Regions from separate parts of the Lentibacillus salinarum genome, predicted to be linked through region 2. Evidence: riboswitches for the same ligand, from Rfam matches in the RefSeq annotation. Region 2 holds a riboswitch; the other holds the start of a gene.
What was found. Region 2 has a riboswitch for thiamine pyrophosphate ahead of thiW (energy coupling factor transporter S component ThiW). Riboswitches for the same ligand answer to the same signal wherever they lie in the genome.
Positions count from the first base shown of each region.

Region 1: it holds a riboswitch for thiamine pyrophosphate, as region 2 does, so the genes downstream of both, ACFQ4A_RS04275 (YkoF family thiamine/hydroxymethylpyrimidine-binding protein) here and thiW (energy coupling factor transporter S component ThiW) in region 2, are expected to answer to the same signal.

Region 1 covers NZ_JBHTNH010000003.1:209,739-215,514, forward strand. Annotated here, with positions in the region: gene ACFQ4A_RS04265 (ABC transporter ATP-binding protein) at 1-1,485, opposite strand, end outside; gene ACFQ4A_RS04270 (ECF transporter S component) at 1,472-2,077, opposite strand; gene ACFQ4A_RS04275 (YkoF family thiamine/hydroxymethylpyrimidine-binding protein) at 2,092-2,685, opposite strand; TPP riboswitch at 2,777-2,884, opposite strand; gene ACFQ4A_RS04280 (flavin reductase family protein) at 3,364-3,861, opposite strand; gene ACFQ4A_RS04285 (acyl-CoA dehydrogenase family protein) at 4,124-5,278, shown strand; gene ACFQ4A_RS04290 (transporter substrate-binding domain-containing protein) at 5,412-5,776, shown strand, end outside.
Region 2 covers NZ_JBHTNH010000060.1:46,324-52,099, forward strand. Annotated here, with positions in the region: gene ACFQ4A_RS18445 (MerR family transcriptional regulator) at 1-345, shown strand, start outside; gene thiE (thiamine phosphate synthase) at 566-1,171, opposite strand; gene thiM (hydroxyethylthiazole kinase) at 1,175-1,945, opposite strand; gene thiD (bifunctional hydroxymethylpyrimidine kinase/phosphomethylpyrimidine kinase) at 1,946-2,749, opposite strand; gene thiW (energy coupling factor transporter S component ThiW) at 2,762-3,253, opposite strand; TPP riboswitch at 3,349-3,465, opposite strand; gene ACFQ4A_RS18470 (DUF4064 domain-containing protein) at 3,700-4,125, shown strand; gene ACFQ4A_RS18475 (YhdT family protein) at 4,322-4,591, shown strand; gene panF (sodium/pantothenate symporter) at 4,588-5,776, shown strand, end outside.

The DNA.
Region 1 (5,776 bases), on a different contig from region 2:
CCTGTCAGAGAATGCCACTTTCCCTTGTTTCAGAACCACGACACGGTCGGCAGCATCAACGATATCCATATCATGGGTGACAAACACAATGGCTATCCCCTTGGCTTTCAACGCCATAACATAATCCATCAGCTCCAACGTTGTGGCAGCATCCTGTCCGAATGTCGGTTCATCGAACAGCAGAATATCCGGCGTCTCCTCCAGAACGGTCGCCACACTGAGCCTTCGTTTCTGCCCGCCGCTTAAAGCAAATGGATTGTTGTTTCGGTACGCTTTTAAATGGAATTGCTCCATCAGATGATCCGCAGCGCTTTCCATCCCCTCGTCGGCATAGCCGTTGAGCTTCATCCCGAAGGTTAACTCCTCATAGACGGTATCCGTGATGAACTGATGCTCTGGATTCTGAAAAACAAAACCCATGCGCTTTCGCAGGTCTTTCTCCTGCCATGTCCCCAGCGGGCGGTCAAACAGGGAGATAGTTCCAGCACACGGGTCTAGGAGGCCCGCCATCAGCTGAAGCAGGGTGGACTTCCCTGCTCCATTTTCCCCAACGATAACCACAAGCTCCCCGCCACAGACATTCATGCTCACATTCTTCAGTACCTCTTGTTTACGGCGGGAAAAGGACAGACCGCGGACAGAAAGAACGTTTTTCTCTGACGGCACAATCCGCGCCCACTTTTCCCGAAATGCGGGGCTATCGGAATACGCATCTGGCAAAAAAATCCCTTCTTGTTCCAAAATCTGTTTTTTCTCTGTGAACAACCGCTCCGGCCTATCATCTGCCAGCAGTTGTCCATCCCGGCCGATTACTAGTACCCGGCTGATAAGATCAAGCCAGTCATCAGCTTGATGTTCGATGATCAGAACAGATAGTTGCCGCTCTTTCTGGATTTTCCCCACCAATTTGATGAATTCCAGACTTGATACCGGATCGAGGTTTGCCGTCGGTTCATCAAGGATCAGCATTTCCGGCTCAAGCAGGAGGACGGCAGCGAGGGCAACCTTTTGCTTCTGTCCGCCCGACAGTTCATGGATTTTATTGTTTTCAAAACCTTCCATTCCGACTGCTTTCAGTACAGCTTTGATTCTCCCGCGGATCGCAGGAGCGGGAATCTTCCTGTTTTCCAGGGTGAATGCCAGCTCATCCTCCACCGTCATCATGCAGAACTGGCTTTCCGGGTCCTGAAAGACAATGCCGATTTCCTGTGTCAGCTCTCCCCTCTCAAATTCCGAAATATTTTTTCCATAGAAAAGGATATCCCCGGAAGCCGTTCCCTCGATGGCTTCCGGATACAACCCATTTAGACAGAGGGCGAGACTGCTTTTCCCGGCACCGCTTGCGCCCATCAAGAGGGTTACGTCATTCCGGTTCAACGTGAAACGGAGCCCATCGAACAATGGCTGTTCATCGATTTCCCCATAGGAAAAGGAAAAGTCACGCACCTCAAGTATCGGCTGCTGCCGTCCCTCAAGCACTTTCATATTGCCGCTTCCTTTGCAATGCTTTCCCTAAAGCATATCCGCGGAGCACCCCGGTTTTGGCAAGCTGATCACTGAGCCATTTACCAAGAACCCCTGTAATCAACGCACTGCTGATGATGCGTACGATCAGTGTCGAGCCGATCAGCCATGGCGCGAGTGCAATCATGCCAGCCGAGTAGAGATGCCAGGCAAAACTGAACACGGCGGCAGATATACCGGCAAGAACAAGAACACGCAGACGATAATCGTTCCACCTGGTAAGCGCGAAGACAAACTCTGCCCCTGCCCCCTGGATGGCGGCAGAAAGAAGCAGACCGGGGCCTGCCGCTGAACCGAGTAGGATCTCGATCACCCCTGCAATCACTTCAGCAGTGAAGGCGACCCCGGGTTTTCGCAGGATGTAAGCCGCCATGATTGAGACAATAAACCAGACACCATAGATGATCTCGTAGCCAAATGGTGCAAGGCCGAATGGTGCAAGGATATTACGAATCCCTTCCCCAACTAGGAAAAATAGGAGATAAATAATCCCGAAGACGACTCCTAAAATGGACATCAGGACAATTTCTTTTAGTTTCCATTGCTTCGTCATAAAATCGCTCCCCCTTATGTCTTATTGGACGGGCTGTTTGCTGAAATGGTAAACGTCATGGTTACATGGGAAACCTTCTCCTGCACACTGTCAAAGGACTGATGTAGCGCCTCAAAGATGGCCTTCACATCTCCATCCAATCTTGTTGCATAATGGGAAGCGCTCACCTCCACATTGCGGTGTTTGGAAAGGTCAATCTGTTCATAGATAGTATCCATATAATCCTCTCTACCCATTGGATATAGAGAAAATTTGCAGCCCGCTTGCTGAGAAATCTGTTTGGATGTCGCTTCATTCAGCGGTGTCTCAGCCCCATCCATATAGGCATCTGCCTCCGTATCCCCCGGGCAGCCGATGGAAAACGTGCCGCTCATCGCCACATGCTCCCCCGTATTTGCCGCATGCAGGAAAAGCGCTTGCGTCACATCGAAAACATGCTCCATCTTTCCACGCACACAGGTGCTCACATCATCCGTTTTTTTCCAGATGTTTGACGTATCCACCTCATCCAGCGCTCCCATAATAATGTCAACGAACTTGTCACTCATTGGGAGCAGCGTAAACTGGCACCCCGCAATTCTACTTGTTCCGCAGCTGTTGTTTTGCATGTTTCTCCTCCTTCTTGATTGTTACTACAAAAAAACTGCACTCCCGAGGGAATGCAGTTTACACGTATATACATAATCACGTTTATTTATTATACAGTGAACTGCACTTCCCCACGCTGGTATTATCCAGTTCGGGTTCAAAGGGTCAGACGAAGAATCCTCTCAGCCACCAATTCCGGCAGCTCCCCTAGTGCTTGTCGGTTATGCAGTTTTCCATGTATCTTCATGATAAATAGTTTTGTGAATTTTGTAAAGGGGTTAGTTATTACGCCTATAAGACCACAGGCTCTGCTACCTGTTTAATGATGCGCGGATATGCAAACCAACTATCAAGTTGTGTCTATGCCTGGCACCCTATTTTTGAATTGAACAGGTGATTCAATTTGTGAAAGAAAGATATCCCGAGCTTAAGATGAAATCCGCACATTTAACGATCAATCACCTGTCAAGCTTCCCGTGAGGATTCTTTTGTGCAGCTCGTTCAAAACACGGTAAAGCTTGAGGTATGTTCCGGGTTTTGCTCATGTATCAAGCAGCTGGTTTGCCTATCCATTATTCGCTTTATATTCCATCTTTTATTTACAAATATCCTCACTCTTTATTGAAGAAAAACTTATAATCTTGACGATGTCCCCATGTACTTGGAAAAAGAAACGCACTTTTATGACACAGCGTTTCTTATTTGAGACGACGCGCCTGTCCCACTGCCTCCTTTTCAGCCAATGAACAATAGCGTCCTCCATAGAAAATAAGAGGATCTTTTTCTTCAACGTTAATGTCGTTCACCTTCCCAAAAAACAATGTATGATCCCCTTCCACATGTTCCGTTACGACTTCACAAGAGATCTGTGCTAATACGCCAGGTAAAACTGGCTTACCATCAAGCCAATCAAACTCAATTTCCGTTTCACATTTCAGGTTCCCGGAAAAAATTCTTGATAATTCCTCTTGATTGGACGCTAGTATATTCACGGTGAACGCACCACTTCTCTTCAATTTACTAAGCATATGGACTTTTTCTCCAATTGAAATCGTCACTAACTTTGGACTAAGCGATACAGACATAAACGCATTGGCCGTCATGCCATGAACGTCGTCCCCATCCACCTCAGTCAAAATAACCGTAACACCTGTTGCAAACTTCCCCATCGCATTTCTGAATTGGTCAATATCCATTTATTTTATCCCTCCATTTTTTCAACAGTAACACCACTTGATTTAAGTCCACATATTTTTCGAATGTATTTAAATCATTTTACAAACTACGATAGATATATAGTAATATATGCTAAAACATATTATTCTGATTTGTCAACTTGGTATAAAAATAAAATGAACTATTGAAATTTTTGATAAACCATGAAATAATAATCCTTATAATTCACATAATTTTTATATGTTTTATTAAAAATGATGATCATCAAGCGGAGGTGTACACATGAATTTATTGGGACAAAGCACTATAGACGAACGAATTAATTTATTCTCTAAAACAGTCGAACCTTTTACAGAACGTGCCATAAAACATGATGAAAATGGAACTTTCCCTTTTGAAAACTTTGAGGATTTAAAAGCCATCGGTTATCCGGCAGTGACCTTACCGAAAGAACACGGAGGATTGGGAGCCTCTCTCCACGAAATGCTGCGCTACCAAGAAATAATTGGGAAGGCAGATGGATCGACCGCGCTTTCTATTGGATGGCATATGGGAATCATGAAACATCTTGGCGAAAATGACATTTGGAAGAAAGATAAATACGCATCTGTCGCACATGACGTAAAAGAAACTGGTGCATTACTCAACAATGCTGCATCAGAACCGGCTACAGGGAGTCCTACCCGCGGGGGCAAACCGGAAACCTTTGTAAAAGAAGATAGTACGGGTTGGGTGATTAATGGCAGAAAAACATTTACCACACTCGCCCCTATTCTTAGTTACTTTGTGGTAAGTGCTTCCATAGATGGCACCGATGATGTAGGGAATTTCCTGGTTAAACGTGATAGCGAAGGCGTCAGGATAGAAGAAACGTGGGATTCCATTGCGATGCGTGGAACTGGCAGCCATGACCTCGTATTAGAAAATGTCCATGTTGAAAAAGATGATCTTGTTGAAATGCCGTCATCAGGTAAACAGAAACCGGCTGGCTGGCTTTTACACATACCTGCTTGCTATTTAGGAATTGCTCAAGCCGCCCAACAGGCTGCAATCGATTTTGCAACAACTTATTCACCGAATAGCATTAAAGGAACGATTTCTGAATTGCCAAATGTGAAACAAAAAATCGGTGAAATCGAACTAGGCATATTAGAAGCAAAACATTTTCTTTATTCCGTTGCTAAGAAATGGGACGAAAGCGATGAAACCATTCGGAGCACAATGGGTCCTGAGCTTGGAGCCGTTAAATTATCCGTCGTAAATAAAGCGGTTGAAGCAGTTGATTTGGCCATGAGAATTGTTGGTGCACGCAGCTTGTCCAAGAAAAACAAACTGCAACTCTACTACCGTGATGTTCGGGCAGGATTGCACAACCCACCAATGGATGACATGACAATTATTAACCTTGCCGGTAAATCGATAAGTGATCATCAGTAGGGACAGAATACTTATCCCTGCAAATTACCATAAGATTTGGGACAGAGGGAACCTGTCCCCTTATTTGACAATTATTCAAACTAAAATTATAGGGATAATATGCTATATGATTCAATTTCAAGGGGGAAGAGACATGAAAAAAGGGAAATTTCTTAAAGGAATCGTAACAGGCGTAGCTTTCGTTACCCTCTTAGCGGGATGTGGGTCAGATACTGCCTCTGGTTCAGAAGGCGAAAGTGACTCAGATGTCAGAACAGTAAAAATTGCATTTGACCAAGGATCAAAGCCGATTACTTACGTAGACGATAATGGAAATCCAACCGGATATGATGTTGAAGTGATGAAATTGGTAGATGAATTACTGCCGGAATATGAATTTGAATACGTTGGAACAACAAATGAAGACTTGCTAATCGGTGTTCAACAAGGGAAGTTTCAGGCAGGCGTTAAAAATGCGTTCTGGACAGAGGAAAGAACGGAGAACTTCCTCTATCCTGA
Region 2 (5,776 bases):
GAACGCTGGGGTGATGAAGCGGTTGATGAGTCGAATAACAAAATCAACAAGATGTCAAACGATGAACAGAAAGCATTGGGTGAAGAATTTGACCAAATTTATCGGGATCTTGCTGCAATCCGGCATCAAGCACCTGATTCGGATGAAGCACAAGCGGGCATAAAAGTCTGGTATGACTACTTGAATAAGATTGGCAACTATTCACTTGAAGCTTTCAAAGGGCTTGGTCAAATGTATGTTGATGATGAACGCTTCACGAAAAACATCGATAAGTATGGTGATGGTCTGGCCGAGTTCATGCGTGATGCGATGGCCGTGTATGCGGACCGGAATAATTTTGACTGAAGTTGTCACAGAATTGGCTGGTTTTCGGCCAGAATGTTCACAACCGCCCCTTCGCAGTATAAAGACTTTGTCGGAAATCCCGAAGTTCACAGTCAAAAACCCGATGTTCACAACTAAAAACCTGAAGTTCACAATTTTTGGCTGAAAGGGAGGAGAAGAATAAGGGTGGAATAAGGCAGAAGGGGCGAAGAGACTACCCCTTCTGCCTTTTCCATCGACTTCAAAGGTTTTGAACAGTAACCTCCACATTGTCAGCTTTCGTAATCGCTGAAATAACGGCAACCCCATCCGCCCCGGCGTTGATGACAGAGGCTGCGTTTTTTTCTGTAATCCCACCGATCCCGACAATCGGCATGTCGGGAAATTGCCGCTTTAATGTTTTAATCCACTTGGTGCCAACTGCTTGTTCGGCATCGTCCTTAGATGATGTTGCAAAGACTGACCCCGCTCCAAGATAGTCAGCTAACTCAATGGAACTGTTCTCGACCTCGGTTTGACTGGATACAGACAATCCAATTATTTTATCGGGAAACATCTTTCGCACTTCTTTAAGCCGCATGTCATCCTGTCCAACATGGATGCCGTCAGCGCCTAATCGTTCAACCAGATCAATATCATCGTTTACGAAAAACAAAACGTTATAACGCGTACAAATGTCGCGCAGTCTGCGCCCTAACGCCAATTTGTCTTGACCAGTTAGTGATCCTTCTCCTTTTTCGCGGAACTGAAAAGCTGTAATACCCGCTTGTGCTGCTTTTTCCAAAACATCCTCTGGTGTGTAGTTGCAGTTCTGACTACCCATGATAAAGTATTTTCTCAGGTTCATAAGCTATTTCCTTTCCAGCTCAGCAGGATCAAGTGACAGGGCATCGATGAAACGAGGGAGAAACGTTCCTGGGCCATTGACATCTGATCGTTTGGCTGCATGTTCTGCGGCCAATCCGTAAAATTCAGCAGCAGTCAGTGCTTGTTGCCCGATGGCTTCGTTTGTTGTCAGGCACGCCGTTAACACAGAACCGAGCAGACAGCCGGCCCCGGTGATTTTGCTTAAAAATGAATGGCCAGAGTCATTATGCAGCGTCGCACCATCCATACAAATGACGTCTGTTTTCCCGGTGACAATGGCGGTAGTCTGATACATTTCAGCCACCTTGGAAGCAATTTTATCGGCATTCCCGTCACCAATGGATTCGACACCTTTTGTTTCCCATGGGATTTCAACGAGGTGTGCGAGTTCACCAGCGTTCCCTTTAATCACGGTCGGCTGCACCTCATCCAGGATGTTTTTCACCGCTGTTGTCCGGAAAGGGGTTGCAGCAACACCGACTGGATCAAGCACGACCGGAATTCCTTTTTCATTGGCCGCTTTGCCTGCCTGAATCATCGACGGCAACTCTTGAGCAGTCAGCGTACCGATATTAAGTAGGAGACCATCGGCATTGGACGCCATGTCCGCCGCTTCTTCTTCAGCTTTTGCCATAACCGGGGCAGCGCCAAACGATAACAACCCGTTCGCTGAAAAATTCATGACCACTTGATTGGTGAGATGGTGGATAAGTGGTGTTGTTTCGCGAACCTTTTGAATGATGTTGTCGTTCATTTATGTCACCCTTTCCGTCCGGTGTACCCAATGGTTTGTCGGACCGCTTCCATGTCCAATTGAAAAGGCGCCCCTGATGGCTGCGGTTACAAAGTCTTTGGCCTGTTGAACAGCGTCAGATAATTTATAGCCTTGACTTAGATAAGCTGTGATGGCTGCTGAATAGGTACAGCCGGTGCCATGCGTGTTTTTTGTATCAATCCGCTCGGCTGAAAAGGTATGCATTTTTTCGCCCGCATATAAAAAGTCGACAGCCTTTCCTTGCATATGACCGCCTTTCACTAAGGCAGCCCCTGCACCGAATTCATGGACAATCCGTTTGGCAGCCCGCTGCATGTCTTCGGATGTTTCAATGGTTTCGCCAATAATCACTTCTGCTTCCGGGACATTCGGTGTGACCAATGTCGTCAATGGAAGCAAGCTTTCGCGCAGGTAATCGCGGGAGTCCTCTGAAATCAGCGTATCACCACTTGTGGTCACCATCACCGGATCCATAATATAAGGGATAGCTAATCCGGAGATTTTGTTGGAAATGGCATTCATGATATCGACATTCGCGAGCATACCAGTTTTGAATGCCTGAAACGGAATATCGGAAAGGACTGAATCCAATTGCTGTTTGATCATGGGAACCGTTATATGCTGTACATCTTGGACGCCCGTTGTATTTTGGGCGACAACGGATGTGATGATCGACATGCCATACGTTTTTAATTCCTGAAAAGTCTTTAGATCTGCCTGGATGCCAGCACCGCCACTTGGGTCGGTACCGGCAATTGTCAAGGCTGCGGGTATATGGTGCATGGTAAAGCCTCCTTATACGCGATTTTCCAATATGTTTGCCTGGTTCACTTTGGACACGATGAACCAGCCGATTAAAGCACCTGAAACACTGCTGACGAGAAACGATGGGATAAAGAAAAATGCCCCGGCCGAGCTGCCCAGTAGTATTCGTGCAAATGGCACAGCGAACAGTGACCCCATGATGCCGGTCCCGATTGCTTCACCAAGCGCGGCCATCCCTTTTCTGTTTGTTATCTGATAAAACCAGCCGGCGAGAAAAGCACCGACCATGCCGCCGGGAAAAGCAAGTAGCGTGCCCAGACCGAGCATATTTCGGAGCAGACCGATCATAAATGCGATAACAACGGCCGGTCCGGGTCCCAGTGTCACAGCTGCCATGACGTTGACGGCATGCTGCACCGGGTAAGCCTTGGCGACGCCCGCCGGGAACCATAAGAGCTGTGCTCCCAGCGTTCCAATAGCGACAAAAACAGCCATTGTTGTCAGTAAGCGTGTTCGTTTCAATTCGATTCGAGTCCCTCCTCTCATTAGGGGTGGGAGGAAATCATAAAAAAAGCCAGATCCATAGACTGGACCTGGCTTGAAATAGCTGAAATCGGTATGTCGTCAGACTACTTCCCTACGCTGGTCTTAACCAGATCAGGTCCGTAAGAGTCGGAAAGCTTAGAACGCCTTTCCTCTCAGCCCACGATTGCTGGGCACCCCTAGTAGTTCGCAAACTATTCTTTTATACATGTTAAGTGTAACAGAAGGGGAAGCGTTTGTCATGAGATTATTAAAATTTCACATCAAGTCTGGTAGAATGGAAGAATGCCGGGAGTCAGCTTGCTGTCATTGAACATGACATATATCGGTAAGACCGATCTGATTTATGGTACAATTGATAAAACAGTGGGCGTTGAATAAATGATTTTCCACGTCGCATAAGATGAAACGGAGGAGGTATTTATATGAGCAGAACAGGTGAAATCGTCTTAACCATCATTGGTGCCATTGTTTATTTTCTTTTTACAATTTTCGGCGGATTCATGGTATGGCTGTTTGGTAATGAGACTGTTTTAGATGAAACAACAGAAGAAATACAGCAGCCTGAAATTGCAGCCGGTGATATGGAAGCGGCCCTTGGAATGATGCAAGGGAGCGGCTGGTTTATTATCGCTCTTTCTGTGATTGCTCTGATTTTGGGTATTCTATCAATTTTATTCGTAAAAGGTAACAATAAACCAAAAGCGGCTGGCATTATTTTGATTGTGACGGCTGCAGTGTCTACTTTGATTACCTTTGGAACATTGATATTTGGTGGCATCTTTTATTTAATCGCCGGCATCATGTGCTTGGCACGAAAAGCCCCGCCACAAGCTAGTCCAACCGAATAAATGGTGAAAAAAGAGTGATTTCCCAGTGGTCACTCTTTTTTCGTGTGTCATTTAAGTTCTACTCTTGGATCAATTTTTTAAATATTTACAACCTGATGTACTATGTTATATTAATAGAGAAAAGTCGTAACTTGGCGTTTTTTGCTGTGAGGGATTTGAACTGTAAAAGGGGGCTCATTTAATGAAAGGGCAGAATATGTCGGATAGTGACCCACGTTACAAAATAGCTAACCGTGAGGCATTAATAGGGATTGGACTGGCAATTTTCAACTTTATCTGGTGGTTTGCCTTCGCATATGGTCTTGGCGGTAAGGACCCATCCGACTATACATATGTTTTCGGGCTGCCAGCGTGGTTTTTTTATAGCTGTGTGCTGGGGTTTGTTGTCATGGCTGTTCTGGTGACAATTGTCGTCAAAAAATGGTTTGTGGATGTTTCGTTTGATGAAGAGGGGAATGAAACATGAATTGGGAGGCATTAGTTCCGTTAATTGGCGTATTGTTAATTATATTTGGGGTTGGTGTGTGGGCCGGTAAATACATACGATCATCCAATACATTCATTCAGGATTATTTTCTCGGCGGCAGAAGTCTTGGCGGATTCGTTCTGGCGATGACGATGACGGCAACTTATGGCAGTGCCAGCAGTTTTATTGGCGGTCCCGGTACGGCTTATACCGAGGGGCTTGGCTGGGTGCTTCTGGCGATGACACAAGTATCGACCGGTTACTTCGTCCTGATGGTACTGGGGAAAAAATTTGCGATTGTCACACGGAAATATAAAGCACTGACAATGGTGGACTTTTTGAAAGAACGGTATCGCTCCAAATGGGTTGTCCTGTTTTCGGCATTCAGCATTATTATCTTTTTATTTTCCGCCATGGCAGCTCAGTGGATTGGTGGGGCCCGTCTGATTGAATCATTGGTCGGCATTCCATATACAACGGCATTATTCATTTTCGCGCTGTTCGTACTGATCTATGTGATCATCGGCGGTTTCCGGGCGGTAGCGCTGACGGATGCCATCCAAGGGACGATTATGTTTGTCGGGACCCTCATATTGCTGATCGCAACCATTATCGCAGGGGGTGGGCTTTCCAATCTCATGTCGGATCTTTCCGCAGAAAACCCGAATTTGATTACGCCATATGGTGCTGAGGGCACCCTTACACCGGCCTTTGTGTCATCGTTCTGGATACTGGTTGGCGTAGGGGTTGTGGCCTTGCCGCAGATCACCGTCAGGGCGATGTCCTATAAGGACTCCCGCTCTATGCATCGTGCCATCATTATCGGTACAATCGTTGTCGGTGTCATCATGCTGAATATGCATTTGATTGGTGTGCTGGCCAGACCGATATTACCTGGTATTGAAGTGGGCGATAAAGTCATGCCGCTTATTGCACTGGAAGTTTTGCCGAACTGGCTGGCAGGCCTTGTGCTGGCGGCTCCGATGGCAGCGATTATGTCAACTGTTGATTCGTTGTTACTGTTAGTGAGCTCATCAATTGTTAAAGATGTTTATCTGAATTACGTCGAACCGAAAGCATCACATAATCGGGTGAAGGGCCTCAGTTTCGGGGTTACAGCGGTCCTAGGAATTATCATTTTTCTGATGGCCCTCAACCCACCTGATTTGATTATCTGGCTGAACT